4 regions of the Sporomusa aerivorans genome follow, and region 3 is predicted to be linked to each of the others. Evidence: riboswitches for the same ligand, from Rfam matches in the RefSeq annotation. Region 3 holds a riboswitch; each other region holds the start of a gene.
The links. A riboswitch is a leader RNA that binds a small molecule or an ion and turns the genes downstream of it on or off. The one in region 3 is predicted to bind lysine.
Positions count from the first base shown of each region.

Region 1: another riboswitch for lysine. It lies ahead of SATMO3_RS03035 (YfcC family protein); the one in region 3 lies ahead of SATMO3_RS05035 (DUF441 domain-containing protein).
Region 2: another riboswitch for lysine. It lies ahead of SATMO3_RS30470 (DUF441 domain-containing protein); the one in region 3 lies ahead of SATMO3_RS05035 (DUF441 domain-containing protein).
Region 4: another riboswitch for lysine. It lies ahead of dapB (4-hydroxy-tetrahydrodipicolinate reductase); the one in region 3 lies ahead of SATMO3_RS05035 (DUF441 domain-containing protein).

Region 1 covers NZ_CP156926.1:661,440-668,917, forward strand. Annotated here, with positions in the region: gene SATMO3_RS03025 (amidohydrolase family protein) at 1-1,315, shown strand, start outside; gene SATMO3_RS03030 (alanine racemase) at 1,377-2,492, shown strand; lysine riboswitch at 2,567-2,748, shown strand; gene SATMO3_RS03035 (YfcC family protein) at 2,909-4,312, shown strand; gene SATMO3_RS03040 (M20 family metallopeptidase) at 4,333-5,499, shown strand; gene SATMO3_RS03045 (hypothetical protein) at 6,210-6,734, shown strand; gene SATMO3_RS03050 (hypothetical protein) at 6,770-7,261, shown strand; gene SATMO3_RS03055 (DUF4241 domain-containing protein) at 7,277-7,478, shown strand, end outside.
Region 2 covers NZ_CP156926.1:6,366,136-6,373,613, forward strand. Annotated here, with positions in the region: gene SATMO3_RS30460 (putative bifunctional diguanylate cyclase/phosphodiesterase) at 1-1,280, opposite strand, end outside; gene SATMO3_RS30465 (hypothetical protein) at 1,786-2,244, opposite strand; gene SATMO3_RS30470 (DUF441 domain-containing protein) at 2,656-3,114, opposite strand; lysine riboswitch at 3,272-3,441, opposite strand; gene SATMO3_RS30475 (phosphoglycerate dehydrogenase) at 3,502-4,458, opposite strand; gene SATMO3_RS30480 (2-hydroxyacid dehydrogenase) at 4,626-5,609, opposite strand; gene SATMO3_RS30485 (pyridoxal phosphate-dependent aminotransferase) at 5,620-6,813, opposite strand; gene SATMO3_RS30490 (FAD-dependent oxidoreductase) at 6,902-7,478, opposite strand, start outside.
Region 3 covers NZ_CP156926.1:1,117,821-1,125,298, reverse strand. Annotated here, with positions in the region: gene SATMO3_RS05070 (heterodisulfide reductase-related iron-sulfur binding cluster) at 1-235, opposite strand, end outside; gene SATMO3_RS05065 (electron transfer flavoprotein subunit alpha/FixB family protein) at 298-1,293, opposite strand; gene SATMO3_RS05060 (hypothetical protein) at 1,308-2,081, opposite strand; gene SATMO3_RS05055 (NAD(P)/FAD-dependent oxidoreductase) at 2,100-3,167, opposite strand; gene SATMO3_RS05050 ((2Fe-2S)-binding protein) at 3,175-3,516, opposite strand; gene SATMO3_RS05045 (NAD(P)/FAD-dependent oxidoreductase) at 3,580-4,650, opposite strand; gene SATMO3_RS05040 ((2Fe-2S)-binding protein) at 4,640-4,966, opposite strand; gene SATMO3_RS05035 (DUF441 domain-containing protein) at 4,995-5,453, opposite strand; lysine riboswitch at 5,586-5,752, opposite strand; gene SATMO3_RS05030 (phosphoglycerate dehydrogenase) at 5,816-6,772, opposite strand; gene SATMO3_RS05025 (NAD(P)-dependent oxidoreductase) at 6,949-7,478, opposite strand, start outside.
Region 4 covers NZ_CP156926.1:3,847,731-3,855,208, reverse strand. Annotated here, with positions in the region: gene SATMO3_RS18460 (M16 family metallopeptidase) at 89-1,342, shown strand; gene dut (dUTP diphosphatase) at 1,355-1,798, shown strand; gene SATMO3_RS18450 (hypothetical protein) at 1,883-2,203, shown strand; gene SATMO3_RS18445 (YlmC/YmxH family sporulation protein) at 2,212-2,487, shown strand; gene SATMO3_RS18440 (general stress protein) at 2,553-3,230, shown strand; lysine riboswitch at 3,359-3,532, shown strand; gene dapB (4-hydroxy-tetrahydrodipicolinate reductase) at 3,688-4,482, shown strand; gene SATMO3_RS18430 (aspartate-semialdehyde dehydrogenase) at 4,535-5,566, shown strand; gene dapG (aspartate kinase) at 5,580-6,800, shown strand; gene dapA (4-hydroxy-tetrahydrodipicolinate synthase) at 6,816-7,478, shown strand, end outside.

The sequences.
Region 1 (7,478 bases), 460 kb from region 3:
ACAGCTTTTAATTGACTACTTGGGGACTAGACTTATTGGGTCTATTCCGGTTAACCTGGAGTTGCCTTGGACAAGTTTTAAAGAATATTTAGCCTGGTTTGACGAAAATCCTCCATCTATCAATCTTGCACCGCTTTTGGGCCAGGGTGCTGTGCGAATTGCCGTTATGGGCTTTGCAAAAGGAATGCCAAATGCCGCAGAATTAAAGGACATGCAGCAGATTACCGATACAGCAATGTCGGAAGGAGCTTTAGGATTAAGTTCCGGTTTGGTATATCTTCCCGGCGAATATTCTTCAAAGGAAGAAATTGCTGAATTATGTAAGGTAATGGTTCCTTATCAAGGATTTTATTCTACCCATATGCGCACTGAAAGTGATGGCATTATGGATGCAATTGATGAAGCTCTTTGGATAGGTGGAACAGCAGGAGTTCCTGTTCATATTTCGCATTTAAAACTTTTAAGTCAGAATATGCTGGGAAAAACAGATTTGGTATTAGAACGTATGGCGCAAGCAGAGCGTTCCGGTATTGAAGTCTCGTACGATATTTATCCGTATACTGCAGGCTTAACTTCGCTTTCCGCTTGCTTACCTCCTTGGATTTTTGAAGGGGGAGTTGCGAAAATGATTGAACGGTTACAAGATAAAAGTATTCGTAGCAGAATACGCAAGGAAATTGCAGAGGGGTTGCCTGGCTGGCAAAATTTTGTTAAATCTGCAGGTGGTTGGGGAAAATTCTTTGTATCATCTGTACGTAGCGAAGAGAATAAACATCTTGAGGGAAAATTTATCCCAGAGATTGGCGAAATGCAAGGGAAAGATCCCTATGATGCAGCTTTTGATTTGCTTATCGCAGAAAACGGCCGGGTTCAGATGAATTACTACGCTATGCTGGAGGAAGATGTAATGACCTTCCTACAACAACCTCGAGCTATGATTGGATCAGATGCTATGAGCTTATCTGCAGAGGGAACTCTCTCTTTTGGCAAGCCGCATCCTCGGGCATTTGGCACTCCAACAAGACTTTTAGGAAGATACGTACGGGAAAAGAAAATTCTTTCTTTTGAAGAGGCAGTTAAGAAAATGACTAGTTTGCCTGCTAAGCGATTGGGGCTTAAGGCTAGAGGTCTTATTAAGGAAGACTATTACGCTGATATTGTTATTTTCAATCCCGATACGGTGCAGGATAAGGCAACTTATACAGATCCTAAGCAATATTCTCAAGGTATTGAGAATGTTATTGTAAATGGACAAGTTGTAGTAAATCATGGATTGCAGAAGGATGTATATGCAGGAAAAGTTCTAGGTAGATAATAAAAAAAGGTGAAGTCTAAAATGGCTTCACCTTTTTTGTAAAAATCGGAGGTACTATGGTATGAAAAGAATAAACCAGCTTACTACACCTAGCTTTTTGGTTGATTTGGATAAGATGGAACAAAATATTAACGATACGGCTGAATTATGCAAAATTAATAGAAAATTGCTCTGCCCTATGGTAAAGACGCATAAAAGCATTGAGATTGCCAACCTGCAAAAAGCTCATGGAGCCACAGGTTTTTTAGTTGGAACGCTTGATGAAGCAGAGAAATTGGTTCAGCATGGTTTTAAAGATATTATACTCGCCTATCCTGTTGCGGCAGCAGAAAATATTGAAAGAGTTATTGAGCTTGTTAAAAAAGCGCATATTACTGCAAGCTTTGATGGAATTGATGCGGCTATGCAAATGCAAAAGTTACTCATAAAGGAAAAGTTGACCGTAGACTATCTAATTATTATTGACTGTGGTTTACACCGATTTGGGGTTAAGCCGGATAAAGCTGTGGATTTAGCAAAAGAGCTAAGTGAATTATCCACCTTAACATTTAAGGGTGTTTCCACACATCCAGGACATGTATATGGAATCAATAATCTATCTGATATTGAAAGAGTTGCCCAAGAAGAAATAGAAGCTTTGGAAATGGCAAAAGATTGTTTAGTTGCAGCGGGCTTTGTCGTGGAAATAGTTGCTACCGGTAGTACGCCAACGCTGCAATTTGCTGTGCAAAATAAAACAGTTACTACCCTAAGACCAGGAAATTATATTTTCTATGATGCGATTCAAGTCGCCTTAGGTATAGCTCCAATCGAAAGGTGTGCGCTGACGGTACTGGCAACAATTATTGCTAATCCAAGTGAAAATATTTTTATTATAGATGCGGGAAGTAAATGCTTTGGTTTAGACAAGGGAGCGCACAGTGCTTCACTGGTAAGTGGATACGGTATTGTAAAAAAACATCCTGAACTGATTGTGGAAGGATTATCGGAAGAAGTCGGTAAGATTAGAGCGACTCAACAGACTAGTTTAAAAGTCGGTGATAAGATTGAAATTATTCCCAATCATGCATGTGCTGCTGTGAATATGTCAAGCTTTTTGTTAGGACATCGACAGGGATTTGTTGAAAAAATGATAGATATTGATGCAAGAGGTGGTACAAATCGGAAGCCTTGGTAGAACCATCCCCTTGAGGTGCCCCAACAGATTATTGACACCTGCTTTTATGTAGTGTAAAATTAATACAATTTGATAGTTTGTATAGAGGTGCGGGATATTATCAGTACTCACGGCTAGTTGGCAGACGTTGAACCGTGATGAAAGGAATACCCGCCGAAGCAAAAGTTATGCCAAGAACCTTTGCTGGTCTCGTATTGAACAAATACCAGACTGTCACTCGGTAAGAGATCTTTCCGGGTGAAGCGCTATATCACATGCAGGAAGTATAACTTTTTGCCCGCAAGCAGTTGTGAAAGCGTTCACACTGCTTTTTTGTTTTTTTCTGGTCCTATGAAAAATAACCAAGGCGAACATTACCTTGATTAATATATATCCCGCCGCTTGCGGGAAGGGTTATCGGAAGAGGAGGATACTAAATGCAAAAAAAAGCAGAAACATTCCGCGTTCCACACACATTTGCAATCATTTTTACGATCATTTTGTTAGTTGCGGCAGCTACCTGGATTCTTCCCGGTGGTGAATTTGACCGGGAAAAAAACAAGGCTGGAAAAACAACGGTTGTAGCCAATACCTACCATCCGGTTGAAAGTAAACCCCAAGGCATTAAAGAAGTATTCATGTCTCCGCTGAAGGGTATGGAAAAAGCGGCCAATATTGCCGGATTTATTTTGATTGTCGGCGGTGCCTTTGCTGTTATCCAAAAAACTGGTGCCATTGATGCTGGTATTATGAAAATGATTCGCCTACTAAAAGGTAAGGAAATATTATTAATTCCTATAACTATGACTATGTTCTCGGCAGGTGGCGCTATCTTCGGCATGTCTGAGGAAACCATCCCCTTTGTCGGCATATTTGTACCCATGGCGCTCTTAATGGGCTATGACCGGATAACCGGGATGTGCATACCTTATGTGGCTGCCACAACCGGCTTTGCCGGTGCTATGCTTAACCCCTTTACAGTAGGCATAGCGCAAAGCTTTTCCGAGCTTCCCGCTTTCTCGGGCATAGAATACCGAACTGGCATTTGGGTGGCAAGTACCGTCTTAGCCATATCTTTTGTCATGTGGTATGCCCGCCGGATTAAGAGAAACCCCGAACTAAGCCCAACGTATGAAGAGGATAAAGCTGCCAGAGCCAGCCTGCAGCACCTTAAAGAAAGTAACGCCACCCTTACCACCGGTCAGCAATTAGTGCTTACCTTGCTTGTAGCCGGGATGGCGCTGATCGTCTTAGGGGTATTGAAATGGGAATGGTACATTGATGAAATTGCCGCTGTCTTCTTGGGCATGGGAATTTTCGCTGGAATATTTGCCAAAATGAGTACTAATGATATTGCGGATGCCTTCGTTGTTGGCGCAAAAGACATGGTAAGCACAGCCATCTTAGTTGGCTTGGCCCGTGCCATCGTCGTGCTGGCTTCTGACGCAAAGATTATTGACACCATTTTAAATACTCTGGCTGCGCCATTAGCTGGTCTGCCGACTTTGGTTTCAGCATATGCAATGTTGATAGTTCAAATAATTATAAATTTCTTCGTAACTTCCGGTACCGGCCAAGCAGCACTGACAATCCCCATCATGGCTTCTTTAGGCGATTTAGTTGGTATAACCCGTCAAACTACCGTACTTATTTATCAGTTTGGCAACGGTTTCAGTGATATGATTTTCCCCACTTCCAGTGTACTTATTGGTTGCTTGGGCATGGCCGGCATTCCTTGGTCAAAATGGGCCCGCTGGGTACTGCCGCTGCAGATTGCTTTTTTTGTTTTGTGTGTAATTGCTATCACGCCAGCAGTACTGATGAAATGGGGTCCGTTCTAAAAATATAAGGAGATGTAGCAATGAAGAACTTAATTAACGACCAACTTGACCAGTTACAGGAGGTACTGTTCGCCCTTAGTGACTCAATCGGTCAAAACCCGGAGTTGGGTATGGTAGAATATCAATCTGCCGCTAAGCTGACCGGCTTGTTGGCTGAACATGGTTTTACCGTTGAAATGAATATTTGTAGTTATGAGACAGCATTTAAGGCTGTCTATAACTCCGGCAAGGCCGGTCCTACGGTTGCCTTTCTCGCCGAATATGACGCATTACCGGAAATTGGTCACGGCTGCGGTCATAATATGATCGGCGTCATGGCGGCAAGTGCGGGAATTGGCCTAAGCAAAGTTTTGGCCGATATTGGCGGCCGGGTAATTATCCTGGGAACACCTGCGGAAGAAACAATGGGTGCTAAAGTAGCAATGGCTAACCAAGGTGTTTTAGCCGATGTTGATGCAGCCATACTGGTTCATCCCCACAGTAAGACCCACGCCAGCGGCATATCCCTGGCTATGGATGCCCTGCAGTTTGAGTTTAAAGGACAAACCAGCCATGCTGCTGCGGCACCGGAAAAAGGCATCAATGCATTGGATGCTGTCATTCAGACCTTTAATGCTATAAACGCACTGCGCCAGCACGTCACATCTGATGTGCGAATCCACGGTATTATTAGCAAGGGCGGAGTAGCAGCCAATGTCGTTCCCGATCATGCGGTGGCCCAATTTTACGTCAGGGCAAAAAGACGTAGGGCACTGGCAGAAGTAGCAGAAAAGGTAAAGAACTGCGCCCGGGCCGCAGCACTGGCTACCGGCGCTGAATTAACCATCAGTAACTATGAACTTTCCTATGATGATATGAATACCAATCAAAAGCTGTCTGAAGCCTTTAGCGCCAATCTTCTGGCAGTAGGCGAAGCCCAAGTTAATCCGCCGCCTGAAAGCTTTGGCTCGATTGATATGGGCAATGTCAGCTATGTTGCACCGGCCATTCATCCTTATATCGGCATTGGCGATGAAACACTGGTAGGACATACCGTAGAAATGGCAGCAGCCACCTTTACACCTGCCGCACATCAGGCATTGTTGCGTGGAGCTAAAGCTATGGCCTTAACTGGTTATGATTTAATTACCAATGCCGGCTTGCTGGCGGAAATCAAGGCAGAGTTTGAGCAGAGTTTGAAAAAATAGCCTTTAAGCAATTGAAAACAATGTAATGCTAACTTTTCACCCGGTCTGCCGTCCCCTTGAGTCTCGAAACATAAAAAGCCCGGCAAGGGTAGCTTGGCGTACTTGATACGCCGAACTATTCCTGCGGGCTTTTTATTGCTTAGCGCCATGTTATCCAGTTCGCCCAGGTCGCTGGGGCATCCTTTTGATGCGTCGTGCAGTCCTTGGTGTTTTCCCAGCTAAAGACTCAAGGGAAAGACTCAAGGGGACGGTTCTCTTGATGCAATGCGAATACCTGATTAGACAGGAGTGCTTTCAATATGGCATATTTAGATATGAAAAAGTTATTTTACAAGTTAAAAGATCAGATAGGTGAGTTGAATTTTATAAATTTAGCATCAGGAGAACCGTCCCTGTGATGCACGAATAAAGGGTTTAGATGTTAAAAAAGGAAATTTATAATTGTGAAAGATCAACAGCGATTCAAATATGTGAGAAATAGTGGATACGAGAATTGAGACTACAATTATCAGGTTATTTTATCAAGCAGCTTGTTCTTGTTGCGCTAGGGAAGCATCACGGGGACGGTTCGTCTGCAAAAGATCATATTGGATTAGAGAGTATGTGTTGGTACTTAGTGTTCAAAGATAAATAACACTCTTTAGCATCAGGAGAACCGTCCCCGCGAATCTAAGTAAAGGTAAAAAAAAAAACGGAAGGATGATGTACCGATGAAAAAAGTGTTAATGCTAACCTTAGTCCTGTTGTTGGCATTCTCCAATCTAGTTTTTGCCGCGCCCAGTGAGTCGGAAGTTATAGCTTCATTTAAGAGCTATGTGGACAAGGAAGTCAAAAAGGCATTGGTTAGCTATGAAACGAATAATCGGATGATTTTTATAGTCAATAGGAAACAACCACCTTATTGGCTAGAACCGCCATTTTGGCGCATAGTACACTTTACACTTAATGACGAGTACAATATTGATCTTCGCAAGAACGATTCTTTGATTAGACCATATATTGGAATACTAAAAATTGATAAAATCGACTATTATGAGGATTTTTCCAGCAAAGAAGCAGCTGAACAATGTGTTTCACCTAAATACCGGGATACCAAACACTATACATTTACCATTGCCTATCAGGAGGATAAATGGGTAGTCACTAAAGCAGAGTTGCAATATAGCGGCGAACTGAAAACAAACAGTATTTATGATGTATTGAAGATTGAGCCTAAACTGGGATATCTGTATTAGGTATTCTTAGCGAGGAAATGGAAGGGCAGATGTCTATGAGAAAAGTGTTACTGTTAACCTTAGTTCTAGTATTGGTATTCTCCAACCTAGCCTTTGCTGCGCCAAGTGAGGCTGAAGCCGTAGATTCATTTAAGGAGTATGTTAGGGCGGAGGTTAATAAGGCTCTTGCCACCTATGAAGCAAAGAATCAGCAGATTTTTGAGCTTAATAAAAGAAAGCCGCCTGTCTGGAAGAGAATCCACTATACGCTCAGCCCTGATTACACCATTGATCTTCGCAAAAATGATTCCTTGATTAACCCGTATATTGGGAAACTGGAAATTGCCAAAATCAGCTATCATGAAGAATTTGCCACTCAGGAAGAAGCCGAAAAATGCACCTCCCCCAAGAATAAGGACACCGACCGCTATATATTTATCCTGGCTTATCAGGATGAGAAATGGGTAGTTACCAATGTGGTGTTAGAATATAGCGGCGAAGTGAAGCTGATGGGAATATATGATAAATTGAAGAATAAATACTGGTAGTGCGGGGGCAACATCATGGATACTGAATTCGAATTAATGAAAGCGTTACGTACAGGTCATACTGTAGAGTTTTTCAAAAACAGTAAATGGGATGAATATATCAAAGAACAGCCTTTGGGTGAAATCTATCTTCCTACAGGTAAGATTGTGGCAAATGACCCGCTTATTCTTTTTGAAACTCAGCCTTTTGCCAGAGCAGTAGCGGCAGGCCGCTATC
Region 2 (7,478 bases), 1.2 Mb from region 3:
ACATTAACGAAAATAGTCATGTCCGGCTTCTCTGCTAAGGTGTGTATGGCACAATGTATGACCCACCTGTCAATACGGGCCATAAGGCCAAAGCGTTCCGCCATGGTTATAAACGAGCTTGGGTAAATGAAATTCCCCTCATTATCCAGCATTCTCAGCAAAGCTTCATAATGTACAACCTGTTGCCCGGACATAATCGGCTGATAGTGTAAGACAAGCCTGTTATTCCGTAAGCAGTCATGCAGCAGCTTGACTGCAGCATTGGATTCTGACAGCCATCTTTTTTCTTTTCCGCTTTCAATGGCAACTGCCCGGCTTTTACCTTCCTCTTTAGCATTGTATAAGGCAGCCTCCGCGTAAGCAAAAAGCTTCTGGGTATCTGCAAAGTCATCAATCCGTGTAATCCCAATACTTACAGACAAATTGCAATAATTTCCCGGCCCGTCAATTGCGAAATTTTCACTGCCCAGATACTTAATAATCTTTTGCGCCGCTCTCTTGGCCATATCAATAGTTACATCCTTGAGAACGATTGCAAATTCATCGCCGCCAAGCCTGGCAATAAAATCATCTTTTTTTATAATATTTTTCAGCTTGTTTCCCAGTTCTACTAAAAGCTTATCGCCTATGGCATATCCAAAAGAATCATTAATAACTTTAAAATTGTCTACATCCAAAAAAAGAAGCGCACCGTTACCTTCTGCCGTTGAATACACAACAGCGCTCTTAAGATATTCTTCAAGATAATACCGGTTAGGGAAACCGGTTAAGAAGTCATGCGTCTCCATATATTTCATTTGCTGTTCAGCCCTTTTCCGCTCCGATATATCCCGGATAATGCTAAGCAGCACACGCTCGTCGCCAATATATGTTCCTTGCGAGCTTACTTCAACCGGTAGAATTCCGCCATCCTTACACCGGTGAATTGTTTCAAATAAAATCCCCTGTTTTTCGGCCAGTTCCATCTGCATTGCGATTTGTTTATTTGTACTCTGGATTCTTAAATCGCTGATAGTCATTGAAAATAATTCTTCCCGGGTATATCTATACGCCCGGAGCGCTGCCTCATTTGCTTCGATAATCCTTCCGTCCATGTTAATAAACAACATAATATCCTTGGCATTTTCCGCCAGTATTTTGTATTTCTCCAGTTGTTTGCCGGCATTCACCAGTTCATCTATCTGCTCCCGATATTTCTCAAGCACAGCGCGGGTTTGCTTCTTATGCTTAATGTAGGTACGAAGATAATTCGCCAAAACGTGCGGCCGATGATTAATCACGAACAATCTCCGCGGATTAGCCTTAACGGGGCCGCACTGTGCCGGCTTAATCGCCTTCGGCGGTATATTCCATTCTTTATATTTCTTAAACCTGCCAGGCCTATAGTTCATCGCTACCACACTTTCTGCCACTACATTTCAAAAATTTTAGCAAATTTATTATCTGTTTTTGGCAAAATAATCGTTATATCAACAAAATGACTATATAAAATTCAGCCTGATATGACATGTTTATTTCCTATTTGACTTTATTCGATTTACTTTCTCCTATAATTATTACATAAAATTACCATTTCCAACGCGCATACATAATGCTCTTATCCGCATAAATGATATTGATTCTATATATCAAAAATTCAATGCAAATAATGTTCCTACATCATTATTTCTGCTTTCACCCCACCGGCGAACGGGTTTAGAAAACACGCTTCGCCAAAATAAAGAAAGAGCCGCTCTGAAACAAATGTCTCAACGCGAACTCTCTACTTTTGCCGGTTAACTGGATTCAATTTTTTAATGCGCTCTTCTGGCCGTCAAGATAATCGCAAATAGCCACAAACTCTCTGATATCGGTAATCTTCTGCAAATCCCTCAGGTCAAAGATAATGTCTGAATACTTATGCTTAATAAACTCCATATCATGCAGTTCACATTCAACAAATCCATCCCGCCAACTATGGACATACGGTATGAAGTCATCCCAATTACGCTCGAAATATTTTACCTTGGCAAAACACAACTGGTATATATAGAATATGACTCTTATAACTGAGGATTTTTTCAAAAATTTGTGGCTGAAAAAGATCTTCTGCGGATATTTTCCCTTAGGCCTTTCCCAGTACAAATCAGAGTTGCTGTGAAGATTGTATTTGCGAAGCACTTTAACCGTTTCGTCGGCTAACTCTGCCATTAATACCTCATCCCTCATATTGCCATCGAGTACCTTTAATAATTGATAATCCAACGGCCGAACCTCCCTGCTGATCGTTCAGGCGTAAACATTAGAGCAGTGAATAGGAACAGGAAAATAAGATCAATTCCTATGATAATAAGCTTATTCCACAAATTGATACTTTACTCCTTGCGGTTATCGAATTAATTTTCATATACTATCGATATATTTTATATCAAGCTATTGCTTTGCGCACAGCGTAAACGCCTGAAAGCTTAAAACCGGTTTAAAATAAAAAAACACGGCTTGCGCCGAGCTTGTGGCAAAACATAAGCTATGTTGCCTGCATATTAAAAAGAATTTATACTTTCTTTCCATATAAAAATAACGGCAGGGCTTACAAGCTTCGAAGCCTTGCCGTCCATGCAAAACTTGGGCGCAATCGGGTATCCGTTTGCCAAAAACGGCATATCAGTTGCCAAATCACTGTTTAAATGAATTCAATGCATTAATTATCATGGCTACGAAGCCGCCTGCAATAAGCGGACCAACCGCCAAACCGTGCAAAAAGCATACTCCGCCGATTGTACCGACAATCAAAGCAGTCGTAGCCTCCGGCGATGCTTTCAAAAAATGCATGCCCTGCGTTGCCACCCAGGAAACAAATATCCCGATGACAATAGCAATCAGACCTGACTGGGTTTTGAAAGCTGACATCATTTCGCCCAGGGATATCCGACCTTGCGCCAACGGCGTCAGCACCGCCATTGTCATTATGGTTATACCAATATTCAATCCATGAGTTTCGATACTTGGAAACCAGGCTGTCAATCCCAGCAGCTTTATCAGCAGCAGCACCAAAGCAGCCAGGGCTACCGACTGATTGTCGCCAATAACTGCCAGTACGAGAATGATTAATAGCGGCATATTTTCCCAGTTCATATTTCCACATCCTAAATCGTGTAAGATTCTCCATATTAAGATGAGTTTTTTGCCTTCTTTTCATCCAGCGCGGCAGATTAAACGCCGGCAGATAAAAGAAAAAAGGCAGCCACTATCTACTTAGGGGCTACCGGCATAGTGAAGAGGAGTCTTCCCCCAGTGCGATAGCTCACCATCCGAAGATGACAGTGCCGTACCTGTTAGATACGGCCCCAGTGGCGGGAATTGGCCGTTCCCGCCACTTCGGCAATCCGCCCTTTCCTTTACAGATCGTCACTTAGCCAGCTCCCTGTAAGTACTATTGCATCTCGCGCCTCTACCATACCGATTTATTTCGCTAATCAAGTTGTTAAATCCCTGCTTGACTGGTTAATTTTTTTGATTGACCTACACTGCTTCCACAATATTCGCCGCCACCAGAAAGTCCATCCGCCGGAGAGAGTCCACCGTATAGGAGCCAACATGCGTGGTTGCCACTACATTATCGAGATCTTCCGCGATTAGGGGGTCATTTACGGCCGGCTCGGTTTCGAATACATCAATGGCTGCGCCGGCAATTGCTTTGCTTCTGAGCGCGCTTAGCAGATCACCCTGGTTTACCAGTCCGGCCCGGGCGGTGTTTATCAAATAAGCGCCTGGTTTCATCAGGGCAAACTCCCTGGCGCCAATCATATGCTTTGTTTCGTGACTTAGCATACAATGCAGGCTGACAAAATCGGCTTCGGCCAGCAGCTGCTCTTTGGAACACAAGGTTATGCCGTTTGCTGCTACAAAGGCATCATCAGGATGCCGCGTGCTGGCCAAAATTTTCATATCAAAGCCTTTGGCCCGTTTGGCGACGGCTTTGCCAATGCGTCCCAGCCCGAATATACCAAGCGTCTTGCCCCAAACATCGCTGCTGACCGGGCGATACCAGCCGCTTTTTCGCAAAGTGGCATCAATCTGCGGCACCTTCCTGGCCAGCGACAGCAGCAACGCAAAGGTTAGATCCGCAACCGTCTCATAGCCAGGAGTCTTTGCCGTTGTTTTAATTGCCACGCCTGCTTGGCGGGCTGCCGCGGCATCAATATTCTCGACACCCACCCCATGCCGGGATACCACTTTCAGATTCCGGCATTCTTTAAAAACCTCGTGGTTAATTTCATCCGAGCTGGAATAAACCAAAATGGCATCAAGCTTATGCCTGGCATCCTGCTGAATGATGTCTCTGGCACTCATGGCCGCGCCTGCCGAATTCCACACAATCTGCCAGCCGTTTTCGGCAAAATATTGCTCCAGGCTCTTTCTATGCTGAATATCGATTTGGCTGCCAAATTCTCTAGATGTGATCAATACTGTTTTCAAGATATCCAATCCTTTCCGCTCTCGCATAGTATCATTCCGGTATGCAGGCATTCTAAATGCGCCTGCATATCAAATTCAGGATACTTTCAACAAGTCGAACAGGGTCAGATTCCATCTTCACTATACCTATATACCTAAACCGTCGCCAATGTCTCTGACTTGGATTTTCACAGGTTTACAATATTCACCGGCGGCTGGCCATTTATGGCTCTCGCTATATTATCCAGACTCGCCAGCAGCATCTTGCGCATAGCCTCCACCGTAACGCCCCCGATATGCGGTGTAACCAGCAGCCGGTCCTTAGCCGCCGGCGAAAGGCTCAATAACGGATTTACCGGCGCCGGCGGCTCCGGTGCAAAAACATCGATAGCCGCACCGCTTATGCGTCCGGCTTCCAGCACCTGCGTCAATGCCGCCTGATCCACAATTTCGCCGCGCGCCGTATTAATCAGAATACTGCCGGAAGACATAAGCGCAAGCTCCCGTTGGCCGATGAGACCGCGCGTAGCCGCATTGAGCGGCACATGCAGACTTACAACATCGCTTTGTGCAAGCAAAGCCTCTAAAGGCTTGTAGCTTACCTGGCACTCGGCCTCTATTTCCGGCGGCTGCCGCCTGCGGCTGTAATAACTTACGTTCGCGCCCAAAATAGTTAGGATTTTCGCTACCTGCCGGCCAATTGAACCTAAGCCGATCACTCCGGCTTTACTGCCTTCTATTTCGCTTAGCCCCCGGGTAAACAAAACTTCTCGTATCTCCTGATACCTGCCGGCCTTTACCTCCCGGTCCGCCAACAGAAGCCGCCGTTTAAGCGCAATAATCAGGCCAATGGTGAATTCGGCCACCGCTTTGGCATTTGTCCCCGGAACATTAGCCACCGGAATATGTAACGCTGCCGCCGCCTGCGTATCAATACGGTCAAAGCCGGCGCCTACGCTCTGGATCAATTTGATATGGGTAATATTGCGAAGAACATGAGCGTTAATTTCCGGAACGCTGGCCGGAACCAGCAAGAATTCGGCCTCCTGACAGGCCAGAATCAATTCCTCGTCGGTGGACGGATTAATAAACCTGACGTCCCAGTCTTCAGGCACAGCAACCTGCGACGCAGCAAACCGCCACCTTGGCATGGCACTAATTACTACCGTCATATCCGTCCCCCTAACTATTTTTTTGCACAAGCATTTTCATCGCACCGGCAATACGTTCCAGCCCTTCACGGCAATCTTCATAGGATACGGCGTAGGACAGGCGAAAATGGCCGTTGCCGTGCTCACCGAAAGCCAGGCCGTCGACTACCGCAACCCCGGCATTGTCTAATAAGTAGTCCGCTACCTGCGCCGAGGTCATACCAGGCAGAGTAATGCGGGGAAAAACGTAGAATGCTCCCTGGGGGTTTCCTTCCAAGACAACGCCGGGAATTTGCCGGACCATGTCCAGCACCAGTAGCCGGCGGCGGGCAAATTCTTGGGACATAGCCTGTATGCAGTCCTGGGAACCCGTAAGTCCGGCCACTGCTCCATGCTGGGCAAAGGTGCAGAGTGACAGCATAATATTCTGCTGCAGCCGGATGGCAGCGCCAATGACCGGCTCAACCGCTGCAATATAGCCAATGCGCCAGCCTGTCATGGCATAAGTTTTTGACAGGGAACCACACAGTATCGTCCGTTCGCGCATGCCCGGAAATCCGGCGGGCGACAGCCGGCAGCCTTCATAGACCAAATTATCGTAGGCGTCATCGCATACTAACCATAGCCCATGTTCGCCGGCAAAACGGGCTACTGCCCGCAGTTGTTCTTCCGCCCAAACACCGCCTGTTGGATTATGGGGAGAATTCACTACGATTGCCTTAGTCCTGGGCGATAACGTTTTTTTAACGGCCTCCCAATCGTACCCGTAATTTTGCGTTGGCTTGAGTCCAATCTTAACAGGAACACCGCCCGCCAGCCCCACTGCCAGGGGGAACGGGCCAAAACACGGATCGGGCAGGATTACTTCATCCCCTTCATTCAATATGCTCATAAAGCTTAGGTACAAAGCTTCCTGTCCCCCGGCAGTAATTATGATTTCGCTCTCAGGGCTATACGTCAGGTTTTTATCGGCTTTAAGCCTGCCCGCAAGGGCTTCCCGCAAGGCCGGTATCCCGCTGTTTGGCGCATAATGAACCAAACCTTTGTCTAACGCCTGTTTCGCCGCCGCTTTAATGTGGGCCGGCGTATCAAAATCCGGACGGCCAATTTCGAAGTGAATTACCTTTTTACCTTGCGCCTCTAACTGATTGGCTTTTTCAAAGACTTTGCGGATTCCTGCGAAAGCAATCCCGTCCAGTCGCTTGGCCACTGTTACCTGTTCCATAGACAATCCCCTTCCCATATTGGCTAACCAATGCGCTAACGACATCCCCGGCTTATGGCAGCATGAACATCACACTATTACCTGCTGCTTAAGACTGGCTCAGCCGCTTTGCAAAAATCCCCCCCATATTGGTCTGGGTGACTTTTTTCTTAATTTCATCAATATTGGTACTGTAAAGCTGTTTCTGTTTCATGTGTTCAAAGAATACTGAACCGGAAAAGGTGTATTTCTTAGTTAATCCTTCTTTAGTCTGCATCTGTTCATTCACATAACGAATAGCCTCGCCGCAGGCCAGTTCGGGGGAAATTGTGATTGGTTCCAGTCCCAGGGCACATCTTGCCGCATTGTGTCCGGCCAGCGTGCCGGTCACAATGGCCTCGGTATGGCCAACCAGCAAGCCGGCTTTTTCGCCGGCGCAAAAAACGTTTTTCAGCCCCTTTACCTGTAAGGCATTGTCTCTGGGCAGCATACCGAAATAACGCATAGAGTTGCCGATACCGCCAGCATAGGGATCTTCAAAGCGGGCATCAGCGCAGCCGGGTATCTGGCGCAGCAAAGCAAGGGGATAATAGGCCGACATGAGTTTGGCGTGGCCGGTATCCAGCAAAACAATGTTCTCGGCAAACTCCTTCAGTGCGTACTGCTGGCAGGCCTTCTGCCCAAGC
Region 3 (7,478 bases):
AAAGATGCATCCGGCCCGGATACGGCTCTTGCAGGAGCCGCTTGTGCCTAAAGCCATAGACAATGCTGTCGCGAATGGCTTCCCGGATGCTGCACCACCGGTTATCCGGCCGGCCCAGCCGCCAGAGCGAAAGACGCCGGTAGACACCATACACGAAAAATCCAATCGCAATGATAAATAACAGATAGAGCCAACTATGCCCTTCGATATTCCAGTAAATTTGCCGCCCAGCCATAGCTTACCTCGCTTTGCGCCTGCCTTGGCAGGCTGTAGTTGTATATATTGCAGCTTAAAGTTTTACACCTGCGGATACGCCGTTTTCCGGAGCTGCTGTGTTAACATCGGCACTACTTCAAAGACATCCCCGACAATACCGTAATCGGCTATTTTAAAAATGTTTGCTTCCGGGTCGTTGTTAATGGCCACCACACATCGGGCTGATCCCATCCCGGCAAGATGCTGGATGGCTCCGGAAATACCGCAGGCAATATAGAGGGTGGGCGAAACGGTTTTGCCTGTCTGCCCCACCTGATACTCATGTTCAACCCAGCCTGCATCCACCGCCACTCTGGAGGCAGCTACCGCCCCGCCCACAGTATCGGCAAACTCGCCAAGCATGGCAAAATGCTCCGGCCCTTTCAGACCCCGGCCACCGGCGATAATAATGTTAGCCTCGGTCAGTTCAGGACGCTTGGAGCCAGCCAGCACTACTTCCCTGATAATAACGCTAAGCTCGGCAGCCTCTGACTCAACCGGATATTTTACCACCACAGCCTGCTGCTGCGGCACACGGGCAACAGCCTGAAAGGTGTTAGGGCGAATGGTGGCGACAACCGGACGAACCTTGGACGACACATAGACCAGAGCCTTGCCGGCATAAACCGGACGCTTGAACCGCAAAAAGGTATCGGCAGCATACTCCAGGCCGGTACAGTCGGAAGCCTGCCCTACACCCAGACGTTGAGCCAGGCGGGGAGCCAGTTCCCGGCCGGTGGCCGTATTGCCCAGTAAGACGGCTTGCGGCTCTTCCTGCCGAATGATACTCTTGAGGACCCGGGTATACGGCCCGATAGTATATTTCTCAAGCTGCGGCGCATCCGCCACAATTACTTTGTCCGCACCGTATTGTATCGCCTCATCCGCCAGATTTTCGATATTCTGGCCTAAAATGACGGCAGTCACTGCTTCGCCCGCCTGACCGGCAATCACACTGGCCTGACTTAAGAGCTCTAACGATGTTTTACGGATATTTCCCTGACTTTGTTCTACAAAAACCATGATACCTTTTGACAAAATTAGCACTCCCTTCACAACACCTTAACGTCGGTTTGTAAAATATGAATTAACTCTCCTACCGCCTGCGGTATATCGCCTGCCAGTTTCCGCCCGGTTTGACGCGGCTCGGCCAGCATGTACCTCTCAATGTTCATTTTGGGCAACAGGTCTTTTACATCAAGTCCCAGGTCGGCCAAACTGAGTGTTCTTATTTCTTTCTTTTTGGCTTTCATGATGCTCATTGCCGACGGATAGCGCGGTTCGTTAAGGCCTTTTTGGGCAGTCAGTACCGCAGGTAGACGGATTTCCAGTTCCTCGGTACCACCGTCAATCTCCCTGATAACAGTCGCTGTCTTCTCGCTGATACTTAGCTTAACCACGCTGGCAGCCGCAGGAATGGCTAGCTTTTCCGCCAGCCGGACCGCTACCTGGGCTGAACCGTCATCGATAGCCACCCGCCCGGCCAGAATCAAATCATAAGACAGCGTGGACGCGGCTTTCGCCAGGATTTCGGCGACAACCCACTCGTCGGCAGCCATAAGCTCCGGAGCATCGATCAGCAGGCCTTTATCGCCCCCCATGGCCAGCGCCGTCCGGAGTGCGTCCTGGGCCCGGCTGCCGCCGATGGTGAGAACGGTAACTTCACCGCCAAACTTTTCTTTAAGCCGCACTGCCTCTTCGATGGCATATTCATCATACGGATTGATAACAAGATGAATGCCGCCAGCATCAATTTGGCCATTGACGGTGAGCGCAATCTTGGCTTCTGAATCAAAGGTTTGTTTTATACATACGAGAATGTCCATTTCTTTTTCCTCCTCTTGCTAGGCAAAACGCGTGATACTGCAACGGTCAATGGGTATGGACGATTCGCCCTCGGTGATTAGTTCCGTTACAATGGCCCCGGCCAGGGGCGATAAGGTAACGCCGCTATGCATTACGGCAATATAGAGATTCTCAAAACCTGGAATATGGCCGATGATGGGAATTTCATCCTCAGGCATAACCCGTAAGCCGGCAAAACTGCGCACAACTTTGGCTTTGGCCAGAACCGGCACAACCTTAACTCCAAAATTGGCAGTTTCTTCCATGACATCCAGCGTGGTGCTCCGGTCAAAACCGGCATATTCTTTGGTGTAACCGATCAACACCTCTCCGTTGCTTGCCTGCCGCATGGACGACAACGTGTGTTTGAACAGGGGAGCCACCGGCTCAGTGACAATAATTTGTCCCCGCACGGGATATACAGGGATGTCAAGCCCCAGCATTTTTCCTATGTCGCTGGTCCACACACCTGCGCTCAGAATCAATTTTTTGCAGCAATAACTGCCACGCCGGGCTGTCACCAGGTAAGACCCTTGTTTCTTTTCAATCCCGGTAACCGGATTAGAGTATTCATAGGTTACACCATTCTTTTTGGCCGCTCGCATATACTGTTCCACGAGACGCATGGGATTTACGTTGCCGTCGATGCTGCAGTACGTGGCGCCCAGTATCTCAGGGGACAAGGCCGGTTCAAGCGCCAGGGTTTCATCCCGGCTGAGAATATCAATCTGTATCCCCACTTCTGCCTGCAGCTCAGCCAGACGTTTGGCCAGTTCCCGCTCCTCTTCCGTAAAAAAGGGACCTATGCCGCCGGTACGTTTGTACTCAATATCACCAATCCTGCGGGGCAGGAACTCGTAGAGATCGGCGCTGAACATCGACAGTTCCCCATACCAGGAGGGAACCTTGCTCTGTACCCACACCCACCCCTGCGTTGAACCGGAGGTTCCGTTTAAAGGGAATTCTTTATCCAGGACTAAAATTCCATCGGGTTGCACCTCGGAAAGGTGATAAGCAATCCCGCTCCCAATGACACCACCGCCGATAATAATCGTATCATACTCCATTCTCAACTTACTTCGCCTGCCCTTCCTGTGTGGTAGGATGCGAAGTCGACTCCGCCAGCAGCGATCTTGTCGTCGAACCGCCGGTATGGTGCGCTGCCAAGCTGCCTACCGTAATGGGGCGGAGCGGCATTCTCTGCCGTGGCACAGGAATTTCGTCTACTGATTTTCCCCGATACTGCGCGATTAATTCTGCTATAATCAGCCGGCAGGTTTTACCCTGACAAAGGCCCATGCCGGCCCGGGTCAGCCTTTTCACATCATCAAAGGTTTCCGCCCCTTGCGCAACGGCGTTTGCTATATCTTCCGCCGTCAATTCCTCACACCGGCAAACGATTGTCAAATTATCCAAGTTTTGTGCCCCTCCTTCTTGTTGGGTGTCTGCGGTTATGCCACCGTCATACTCATTGCCGGATCAAATGCCGATATGAGCCATTCGTGCCTGCCAGCGAGCCGGATACCTGGCTGATTCCAATGTCATCAAGCCATCCCAGTGTGCTTGTTTGGCGGCTGAATGCGCTTCTGCTGTATTTTCTGCTGTATTCTGCTTAAGATAACTGACGGCACCGAGACCGGCAATGGCACCAGTCCGGTATACTCCGGCCTGGGAGGTTATTCCTGCCGTTTGTCCTGCGACAAAAATGCCGCTTATAGAGGTCTCCAGACTGGCGGAATAGCAGGGCAGCCAGCCCCCCAGTTCTTTGCGAAAGGCCAGCCGGCAATTTAAAGCAGAAATGGTCTCAAGTACCGGATGCCTGCCGCCGTCAAGACAGACAAGATCTACCTCATACCTGGTATCCCTCCGGGTTGCACCGGAAGTCAGAATTATTTCCTCCACCCGGCTGCCGCCGGTTGCGGCTATTGGCTGCGAGTGCAGCAGGACCGGTATGCCACTCGCCCGGAAGGCCTGGAGAATAGTCTCATCGGTCGCAACAAGCGCCGCAGATGGTTCGGCCAGCGCGACTACCTCGATGCCAAGCTTGCGCATTTGGCAGATAATCTCCAGGGTCATGTCGCTGGAACCGAGCACCACAGCCTTTTTCCCCGGATAGATTCGTTCACGGTTCATGAGGATCTGTGCTGCCCCAATGGTCATGATGCCCGGCAGCGTCCAACCACGAAACGGCAGAGCTGACTCCGCAGCTCCGGTAGCGATAATAATACAGCCGGGAGTGATCTTTTCCATCCGACCGCCGCAGGCAACGCCCACACTGTTGTCGGCATATACGCCAATCACGTCATGCTGCAGCAGGCTTTGAACAGGCAGGTATTGTAACCGCTCTGCCAGTGTCTGCGCCAGTTGACAGCCGCTGAGTCCGGCATAAGGAACAGGCATATCAGGAATTGTCTGCGTTTGCTGTCTAAGCTGACCGCCAAGGCTCCAGCTTTCATCGGCAATAATTGCGGAATAACCGTTTGCCGCCACTTCGTGAGCCGCAGCAAGCCCGGCCAGCCCGCCGCCGATTATTAATACATCAGTTTTCATGCATCTCTCTCCTGACGTCCGGATCACCGGCATATTTGGTAATCATCATGCCCTCCCGGACCAGAGTGCTGCAACTCTTCACATGTTCTATCCCGTCAATGGTAACAAGACAGCTCTGGCAGCGCCCGTTGCCGCAGTAAAGTCCCCGGGCCTGCGATAAATTCCGGCTGTGGCCGAAGGCATAGAAACCATGTGCCATTAAAGCCGAAGCTACGGTTTGACCTTCCCTGGCGGACAGCCTGATACCCTCAAAATAGATGGTAACAGGTCTGCCCGGCACACGCTCGCCAAATATAGTTTGCTGCTGAATATCCATCCGCTTCCCTCCTCTGTACCAACTCAAACTACTGAGTAAACAGGTTCAACAAATTCATGATAATGGCAACTATGCCGCCGGCAATCAGCGGTCCAACCGCCAGCCCCTGCAAAAAACAAACGCCGACAATGGTACCGACAATCAGGGATGTCGTGGCTTCCGGTGATGCCTTCAGAAAATATACGCCTTGTGTTGCCAGCCAGGACACAAATATGCCGACAATAATAGCGATCAGGCCTGGCTGTGTTTTGAAGGCTACCAGCATATCGCCTGCAGATACACGGCCTTGAGCCAGGGGGGTCAGCACGGCCATGGTCAAAATGATGATCCCGGCATTGAGGCCATGATTCTCTATATAAGGAAACCAGACTGTGCAACCCATCAGTTTTATAAGCAGAAGTCCCGCGACAGCCAGGGATACCGATTGGTTGTTACCGATAACTGCCAGCACAAGAATGATTAGTAGCGGCATATTGTCCCAGCTCATATTTCACATCCTATGCAGTAAGATTTAGTCATTCCCGGTGTGTAAATCAAGAGCATTCCGCCCGCCAAAGAAAAAGCGGCAGCCACCATGTACTAGGGGCTACCGGCATAGTGAAGAGGGAAGTCTTACCCCAAGTGCGATAGCTCACCATCCGAAGATGACAGTGCCGTACCTGTTGAGTACGACCCCAGTGCCGGAAACTGGCAGTTCCCGGCACTTCGGCGATCCGCCCTTTCCCCGCAGTTCATTACAGCCAGTTCCCTGCAAGTACTATTGCGACTCGCGCCTCTACCATACCGATTTGCTAGATTCTCAATTGCTTTTAAAACAAACCTGCAATACTAAATACTAATTACCCGCCATTATCCTGCTGCCACAATGTTTTGCACTACCAGAAAGTCCATCCGGCGTAAAGACTCCACTGTGTAAGAACCCACATGCGCAGTAGCTACTACATTATCCAGATCCTCTGTAATAATAGGGTCATTTACCGCAGGCTCCTGCTCGAATACATCAACCGCCGCACCGGCAATTTTTTTACTTTTCAGCGCGGCCAGAAGCTCACGCTGACATACCAGACCGGCCCGGGCGGTGTTAATCAAATATGCGCTGGGTTTCATTAACCCGAACTCCGGCGCGCCAATCATATGTTTCGTTTCTGCGGTTAATGCACAATGCAGACTGACAAAATCCGATTCGGCCAACAGCTCTTCTTTAGTGCACAGGGAAAGACCGTGTGCTGTAACAAAGGCTTCATCCGGATGCCGCGTATTCACCAGGATTCTCATATCAAAACCTTTAGCCCGTCTGGCAACGGCTTTGCCAATGCGCCCCAAACCGAATATCCCCAGTGTCTTACCCCAAACATCACTGCTTATCGGGCGATACCAGCCATTTTTTCTTAGGTTGGAGTCAATCTGCGGCACCTTCCTGGCCAAAGACAGCATTAAGGCGAACGTTAAATCGGCCACCGTCTCATAGCCAGGCATTTTATCGGTTGTTTTTATTTGCACCCCTGCTTGCTGCGCTGCGCTGACATCGATGTTTTCAATACCTACGCCATGCCGCGAAACCACTTTCAAATTCCGGCAATGCTTGAAAACTTCCCGGCTAATTTCATCAGAGCTGGAATACACCAAAATGGCGTCAAGCAATTGCCGGGCATTAAGCTGAATGATATCTCCGGCAGTCATTGCCGCTTCTGTTGCATTCCACATAATCTGCCAGCCGTTTTCAAAGAAATACTGTTCCAGATTTCTCCTGTGCTCTATATCGATCTGGCTGCCAAATTCTTTTGATGTGATTAATACTGTTTTCATACTATCCAATCCCTTCGCTCTCGCATAGTATCGTTCCGGTGTATCTTGCTGCCGCCAACAGGCTGTAACAGCTTGACATACCAGACTAAGGATACTTTCACTAAGTCGAATAGGGTCAGATTCCTTCTTCACTAGGCCCAAGGCGCCGTCCAGGCGCTTTGGCTTGACTCTGGCTTTTACCTGTTTATTACATTCTGCGGCGGCTCGCCTCGCATCGCTCTTGCAAGGTTCTCCAGGGCGGCCTGCAGCATTTTGCTCATTGTAAGTACGGTAACCCCTGCTATATGCGGGGTGACCACCAACCGCTTCCTAGCAGGCGCTGAAAGATTCAGCAGCGGATTTTCCGGACCGGGCGGCTCCGGCGCAAAAACATCGATTGCGGCTCCGCCAATGTGCCCGGATTCCAAAAGCTCCGCTAAGGCCTGCTGATTGATTACTTCGCCGCGCGCGGTATTAATCAGCAGGCTGCCGGGAGACATGAGTTCGAGTTCCCGGCGGCCGATAAGGCCGCGCGTTGCATCAGTAAGCGGCACATGCAGGCTTACGATATCACTTTGTGCCAGCAAAGCATCCAAAGGGCTAAAGGTTATCTGCAATTGCTCCTCGTCAGCCAGTGGCTGGCGTCTGCTATCATAGTAACTGACGGCAGCGCCTAAAACATGTAAAATTTTAGCTGCATGCCGGCCGATGGAGCCTAGACCAACCA
Region 4 (7,478 bases), 2.7 Mb from region 3:
TTTTTTCTGTAGCAAATTTAGGTATAATAAGGAATATACTTATCTTGACAACTGTAATTTCATGATATGACGATGTAAAGGAGAAATTATGTACCAAAAATCAGTACTATCAAACGGAATTCGCGTTATTTCTGAAACCATTCCTTATGTTAAGTCCGTAACTTTGGGGGTGTGGATTGCCACCGGCTCACGTTTTGAAGAAACACATAACCACGGCGTTTCTCATTTTATTGAACATTTGATGTTTAAAGGAACTGCCAGGCGTACGGCCAAAGATATTGCCGAAACGGTGGATGCCGTTGGCGGCCAGCTTAATGCATTTACTGCCAAAGAGTGCACTTGTTATTATTTAAAAGTCTTAGACGCGCATGCTGACCTAGCTATGGATATATTAAGCGACATGCTGCTATTTTCCAAGTTTTTGCCTGAAGATATTGAACGCGAACGGCAGGTGGTGCTTGAGGAAGTCCACATGTACGAAGATTCTCCGGATGAGTTGGTTCACGATATTCACCTTGATAATATTTGGCCTAACCATCCTCTGGGAAGAAACATTTTGGGGACAATTCCTTCTATTGAGAAGTTTAATCAGGATTTAGTGAAAGAATATTACCAGGACTTTTATACTCCCGATAATATTGTAATTGCTGCGGCCGGCAATATCGCTCATGAAGAACTGGTCAAACTGGCAACCTGTTATTTTAGTAAATTGCCTGGCAAGAGAAAGAATGTAGCAATAGCTCCCCCGGCTTTTTATCAAGCACGGACCATAGTCAGTAAAGATATTGAGCAAGTACACGTTTGCTTGGGAACGGCAAGTGTACCGCAGGATCATCCGGATATTTATCCTGTCCATATTATGAATAATATTTTAGGCGGCGGGATCAGTTCAAGATTGTTTCAAAGTATCAGGGAAGAAAAAGGACTGGCATACTCAATTTACTCCTATCAAAATAATTACAAAGATTCGGGTTTGCTTACTATCTATGCCGGTACACGCCCCAACAATATAAATCAGGTTTTGGATTTGATTATGGAGAATTTGCGCGAGCTTAAGACCAAAGGAATCAGTGAGCAAGAACTTATTAAATCCAAAGAGCAGATCAAGGGGAGCCTGCTTCTTGGACTGGAGAGCTCCAGCAGCCGGATGTCCCGTATTGGCAAAATGGAAATAACATTAGGAAAATTTGTTTCCTTAGATGAAGTTGTACGAAAAATTGACAGAGTGACATTGCGCGATGTGAATCAAATGCTTGAGCAGATGTTTACCGCGGAAAAAATGTGCTTAACGGCTTTAGGTCCTGTTGATGCTGCAAATATTAACGCAAATCTTACTATCTAGAAGGGAGCTTGTATGGGTAGAGGTTTTGAAATAGTAAGCAAGTATAAGGATTTGGATATAGTTTTGCCGAAACGAAAGACTCAGTTAAGCGCTGGGTATGATATAAGTGCGGCTAAGGACGCTATTGTGCAGCCGGGAAAGGTTGTCTTAGTTGAGACCGGAATCAAAGCCTATATGGAACCGGATGAATACTTAGGCATTCATATCCGTTCCGGGCTGGCTGTAAAACACGGGCTAAGCTTAATTAACGGTCAAGGTATAATTGATGCCGACTATTACAATAATCCGGATAACGAGGGTCATATTTTAATTGCTGTAATAAATCATGGTAGTGAGCCAGTCGTAATTTCGCAAGGCTCTAGAATAGCACAGGGGATATTTTATAAATATTTAAAAGCCGACGCTGACTTTGTTGAGGGAGTTCGCGCGGGGGGCTTGGGGAGTACTGGCCTATAACTTTTGGAATGTTTCATTGGTGTTTGATCATAACTTAAACTAATTAGCCATATACATTGGTAGAAGCACTAGAGGGGGACTACCATGTATACCTGGGCCTTATTAATTTTAATTATTCTCGTTATAATGGGTTCGGTTTGGCTGCGCATTTGTCATTTGCGGGCGTCGGTAGACAGTTTGCCCCAAGTTGAACCCAAGCCTTCGCCATTTTCCAACGCTGTCCAGGATTTGGTAGCGACTGCGGGGGGAGTTTATCTCTCCCTGGTAATGATTGTTTCCTTTTTAAAGCTTGACTTACCGGAACGGATTACCGTTACTTTCCTTTCCTTTGATCCTTTGGCGATGACGGCTATAGGGGTAGCCGTCATTCAACCGGTTTTTACTAAACTATTTAGTGGTAAGTAGGTGAGGATATGCGATTAAGTGAAATGTCAGGCAAAGAAGTTATTAATCTGGGAGATGGCGCGCGTTTAGGAAATATTGCGGACTGCGAGGTTACTTTCGATAGCCGGACCGGGGTTATCGGCGGGCTTATTCTGCCCAAAAGGAGAGCGTTATTAAATCTGCTAGCTGACAATCAGATTTCCGTTATACCCTGGCAAGCTATTAAACGGATTGGGGATGAGGTTGTCATTGTTGATTTAAATAATGCCTACGATCGTTTTTATTCTACCTTTAGCGGGGAATAAAAAGCTTGAAGCTGGTTCAACCTAACAGTAGGTTGCATATGAATCTATTGTTAGGAGGTATTACTATGGCCACAACAAATAACAACAGTGGGAATCAACTTTCAGGAAATGCCGCTGCCAATCAGGCAACGAACCAAACCGCAGGACAATCCGGCAATGCCTTGGTGACTAGCTATACAAGCGCAAGCGCTCAATCTAATACTTCGAGTACTTCAAGTCAACAAGGCGCAAGTGGCGGTACACAAGGCGGCGGTTCCGGAGTTAAAAGCGTAATCGGTGTATTTGATTCGCGCGAAAGTGCTGAACAGGCTGTTAATTCTCTCAGAACACAAGGCTTTACGACTGAGGAAATTAATATTGTTTCTAAAAATCAAAAGAAACAAAGGCAGCAAGGCAGCGATTATTTCGAAGATGATATCACAGACGGCGCATTAACAGGAGGAACGTTAGGCGGTATTGGCGGTTTGCTTTTGGGAGCTGGTGCTTTGGCTATTCCGGGAGTAGGCCCTATCGTTGCTGCCGGCCCGATTGCCGCTGCCTTAAGCGGAGCTGTAGCAGGCGGGATTGCCGGCGGTTTGATTGACTGGGGAATTCCGGCTGAAGCGGGCAGAAGGTATGAACAGCATGTAGCTGAGGGAGGAATTTTGGCTGTAATACGTTCTGATGCCGCAAAAGCGAACCAAGCGGCCCAAATTCTCCGGCAAAGCGGAGCCAAAGACGTCGAAACTCACGCAATGCGTTAAAGAACCGGGGACTTCCCCGGTTTCTTTTTCTAAGTATTATAAAGTATACACAGATGTTAATATTTATTGACAATGTTGGAACCTTTGGTATAAAATGTGTATAAAATGAATAAGCAACATCCTGTACGGGATGAAGTAGAGGTGCGGAAGCCAAGAGTACTTTCAGGGAGAGCGGCGTCAATGAACTGAAGGAAAGGGGCAACTGCCGAAGTAAGGGAAGATTGCCGAATTTTCCTTTACTGGTCTTACATCAAATAGGTTTAAGACTGTCACCATTATTTTGGTGGAGCGCTATCTCATCTGGTCGGTGAAAGTATATTTATATATATATTTTCCTATGGTCAGATTACGCTGTCTGTGGCAGCCGGTGAGAGATGCGCTCACTGGCTGTTTTGTATTTATAGCTTTGCCCAAAAAAAATGGAAAAACTGATTATTTAACAGGAGGTGTATAGCGCTTGATTAGAGTGATGGTTTGTGGTGCTTACGGAAAAATGGGCCGGGAAGTATTGCGCGCAGTTCATAAAGATCAACAGCTAAGCATTGTGGGTGCAGTTGATATCAATTCAGACTTTGCTGATGTTGGCGATATTATTGGCGCTGGGAAAACAGGTGTAACAGTAGGAAATGATTTGGCTACTGTTATCAGTGAAACAAAGCCGCAGGTCATGGTGGATTTTACGAAGCCGGAAGCAGTTATGAATAACATCCGCATCGCCAGCAAACATGGTGTATGCCCGGTTGTAGGCACTACCGGTCTAACTGACGAGGACCTAAATGAGATTCGTGAACTATGTACAGTTAACAAGGTTAATGCAATTATTTCACCTAATTTCTCGATAGGTGCTATTCTTATGATGAAACTGGCGCAGGAAGCGGCCAAGTATTTACCCCATGTAGAGATAATTGAAATGCACCATGATCAAAAACTGGACGCTCCGTCCGGTACAGCGCTGCGAACCGCCGAATTGATTGCCAATGTAAGAGGTGAGATGCGGCAGGGCCACCCTCAGGAAGTTGAGAAGTTAGAGGGTTCACGTGGCGGAGATTTAGCCGGTATCCGTTTGCACAGCATTCGCTTGCCTGGATATGTTGCCCATCAGGAAGTTATTTTCGGCGGTTTAGGACAAACGCTTACCATCCGTCATGACTCTATATCACGGGAGTCGTTCATGCCCGGGGTGGTATTGGCCTGTAAAAAAGTACTTACTGTTGACGGTCTAATTGTTGGTCTTGAACATATAATGGGCTAAAGTACGGCAAAGAAGTAAAAGATAATGTAAAGGATCTGGAGGCGTTTTTGTAATGAAAAAATATAATGTTGCAATTTTGGGGGCAACTGGAGCTGTTGGCCAAGAATTTCTTAAACTTATCGAAGAACGCAATTTTCCGTTTAATGAGTTAAAACTGTTGGCTTCGGAACGATCGGCAGGCAAAACTATTGAATTTATGGGAAAAAGTTACATAGTTGAGGAAGCTACGCCTGCTTCTTTTGAGAATGTGCAGATTGCCCTGTTTGCCGGCGGTTCGATTAGTAAAACTCTGGCGCCTGAAGCGGCTAAACGCGGGGCCGTCGTCATTGATAATTCAAGTGCGTTCCGTATGGACCCGGAAGTACCCCTCATCGTCCCCGAAGTAAATCCCGAGGCCATTAAAAATCACAAAGGGATTATTGCGAATCCTAATTGTTCAACTATTATAATGGTAATGGCATTAAAGCCTATTTATGATGCTGTTAAAATAAAACGGATTGTTGTTTCGACCTATCAGGCAGTGTCAGGAGCAGGTAAAGAAGCTATCGACGAACTAACAGATCAAGTTAAGGCAACTATAGAGGGGCGCGCAGTGGAAGCTAACATTTTGCCTAGCGCCAGCCTGCCGAAACATTATCAAATCGCCTTCAACCTGTTGCCGCATATTGACGTGTTTGTTGAGGATGACTATACCAAAGAAGAAATGAAAATGGTACACGAAACCCATAAAATATTGAATGACTATACTATTGGCATCACCTCGACGACCGTTCGCGTACCTGTGTTCCGCAGCCATTCCGAGTCGGTAAATATTGAATTAGAGGGGCCGCTGTCACCGGCGGAGGCTAAACACCTGCTGGCTAAATTTCCCGGTGTTATTGTACAGGATAATCCGGCTGAAATGCTGTATCCCATGCCTTTATATACTTCCGATCGTAATGAAGTATTTGTCGGCCGTATCCGTGCAGATAAAACTGTGCCTTATGGATTGAACATGTGGGTGGTGGGGGATCAAATTCGCAAAGGTGCAGCCCTTAATGCTGTACAGATTGCCGAGTATATGATCGAGCATAATTTAATTTGAGGTGTAAAAAAAAATGCGAGTAATTGTCCAGAAGTTCGGGGGGACGTCGGTGGCGTCGCCCGAAGTGCGGGAATTGGTAATGCGCAAGATTGCAAAAGCGCGGGACCAAGGCTTTAATCCGGTTGTTGTAGTGTCGGCAATGGGGCGGCAGGGCGCTCCCTATGCCACTGATACCCTGATTGGCGTAGCAAGGACGGCCTACAAAAATATTGCTGCGCGCGAGCTTGACCAGATTATGTACTGTGGTGAAATGATTTCGGCGGTAGTTATGGCCGGTACACTGCAGGCCGCTGGGATGGATGCTGTTATGCTTACCGGCGGGCATGCCGGTATTATAACAGATGCCAATTTTACAGACGCCCGCATATTAAAATGCGACCCAACACGTCTTATCAGTCTCCTGAAACAGAGAAAAGTTCCTGTTGTCTGCGGATTTCAGGGTATGACAGCTGAAAATGAATTTACTACATTGGGGCGGGGCGGTAGCGATACCACTGCAGCCGCGTTAGGGGCGGCACTAAATGCCGAAATGGTTGAGATATACACAGATGTAGATGGAATTATGACAGCAGACCCGAGAATTGTGAATAATGCAAAAATACTTGACTGCATAAGCTACGGTGAAGTTTGCCAACTGGCACACCAGGGGGCCAAGGTTATTCATCCCCGAGCTGTGGAAATTGCTATGCAAAAAAATATACCCCTTATAGTAAAATCTACCTTTTCCGATGCTCCGGGAACTCTTATTACCAATATTGCTAAAGAGGATACTGTCGGCGCGGATGTAATTGACCGCGTGGCGACAGGGGTTACTTATCTTACCAATATTGTGCAGATTAAAGTTCAACTTGACGATGCTGCAGGAAATGACGCAAGTTTTCAGGTTTTCAAGACAATGGCCGATAGTGGCATTAGTGTTGACTTAATTAATGTCCATCCCGGCCAGATCATGTTTACGATTAATGCGGATCATGCAGAACGGGCCTTAGTAAAACTTAAGCGCCAAGGCTATGAAATTGAAGTATTGGAAAACTGTGCCAAGGTCTCGGTTGTTGGCGGTGGTATGAGGGAAGTTCCCGGCGTAATGGCCAGTTTTATAGAAGCTCTGACAAAAAATAGAATCGCTATTTTGCAGACCGTAGATTCTCATACTTCGATTTCGGCATTAGTACCTCACAGTGATGTGGAAACTGCCGTTAAATCCCTTCACGAGAAATTTAGTCTATCAAACTAATAAAGGGAGAGTTTTATGAGGAATTTTGGGCGTGTTTTGACCGCAATGGTAACTCCGTTTAACAACGACTACAGCGTTAATTACGGTGAAGCCGCCAAACTGGCGAAATACCTCGTAGAAAATGGATCTGACGGAGTTGTAGTTGCAGGCAGCACCGGTGAATCGGCCACACTCAGTAAAGAGGAAAAATTAAAGCTATTTGAAACTGTGATGGCAGCCATTGGCCATAGTGCAACGGTCATTGCGGGAACAGGTTCGAATGATACCAGGGCTTCTATTGAATTAACTAAGGAAGCCGAAAAAATCGGTATACATGGTGCTATGCTCGTCGGCCCCTATTACAACAAACCTCCGCAAGCCGGATTTTATCAACATTTTGCAGCAATTGCCGAATCTACAGCGTTACCTCTTATTATATATAACGTTCCGGGTCGTACGGGCTCTAATATATTACCGGCGACAGTTGCCCGCTTAGCTGAGATTAAAAATATTGTTGCCGTAAAAGAAGCTAGCGGCAGCATGGAACAAGTTTCTGAAATTATCCGCACAACTCCCAGTGATTTTCTTGTTTATAGCGGCGATGACTCTTTGACTTTACCAATCCTCGGTGTCGGCGGTCACGGTGTTATCAGTGTGGCTGGGCATATCGTAGGCAAACGTATCCAGGACATGATTGCC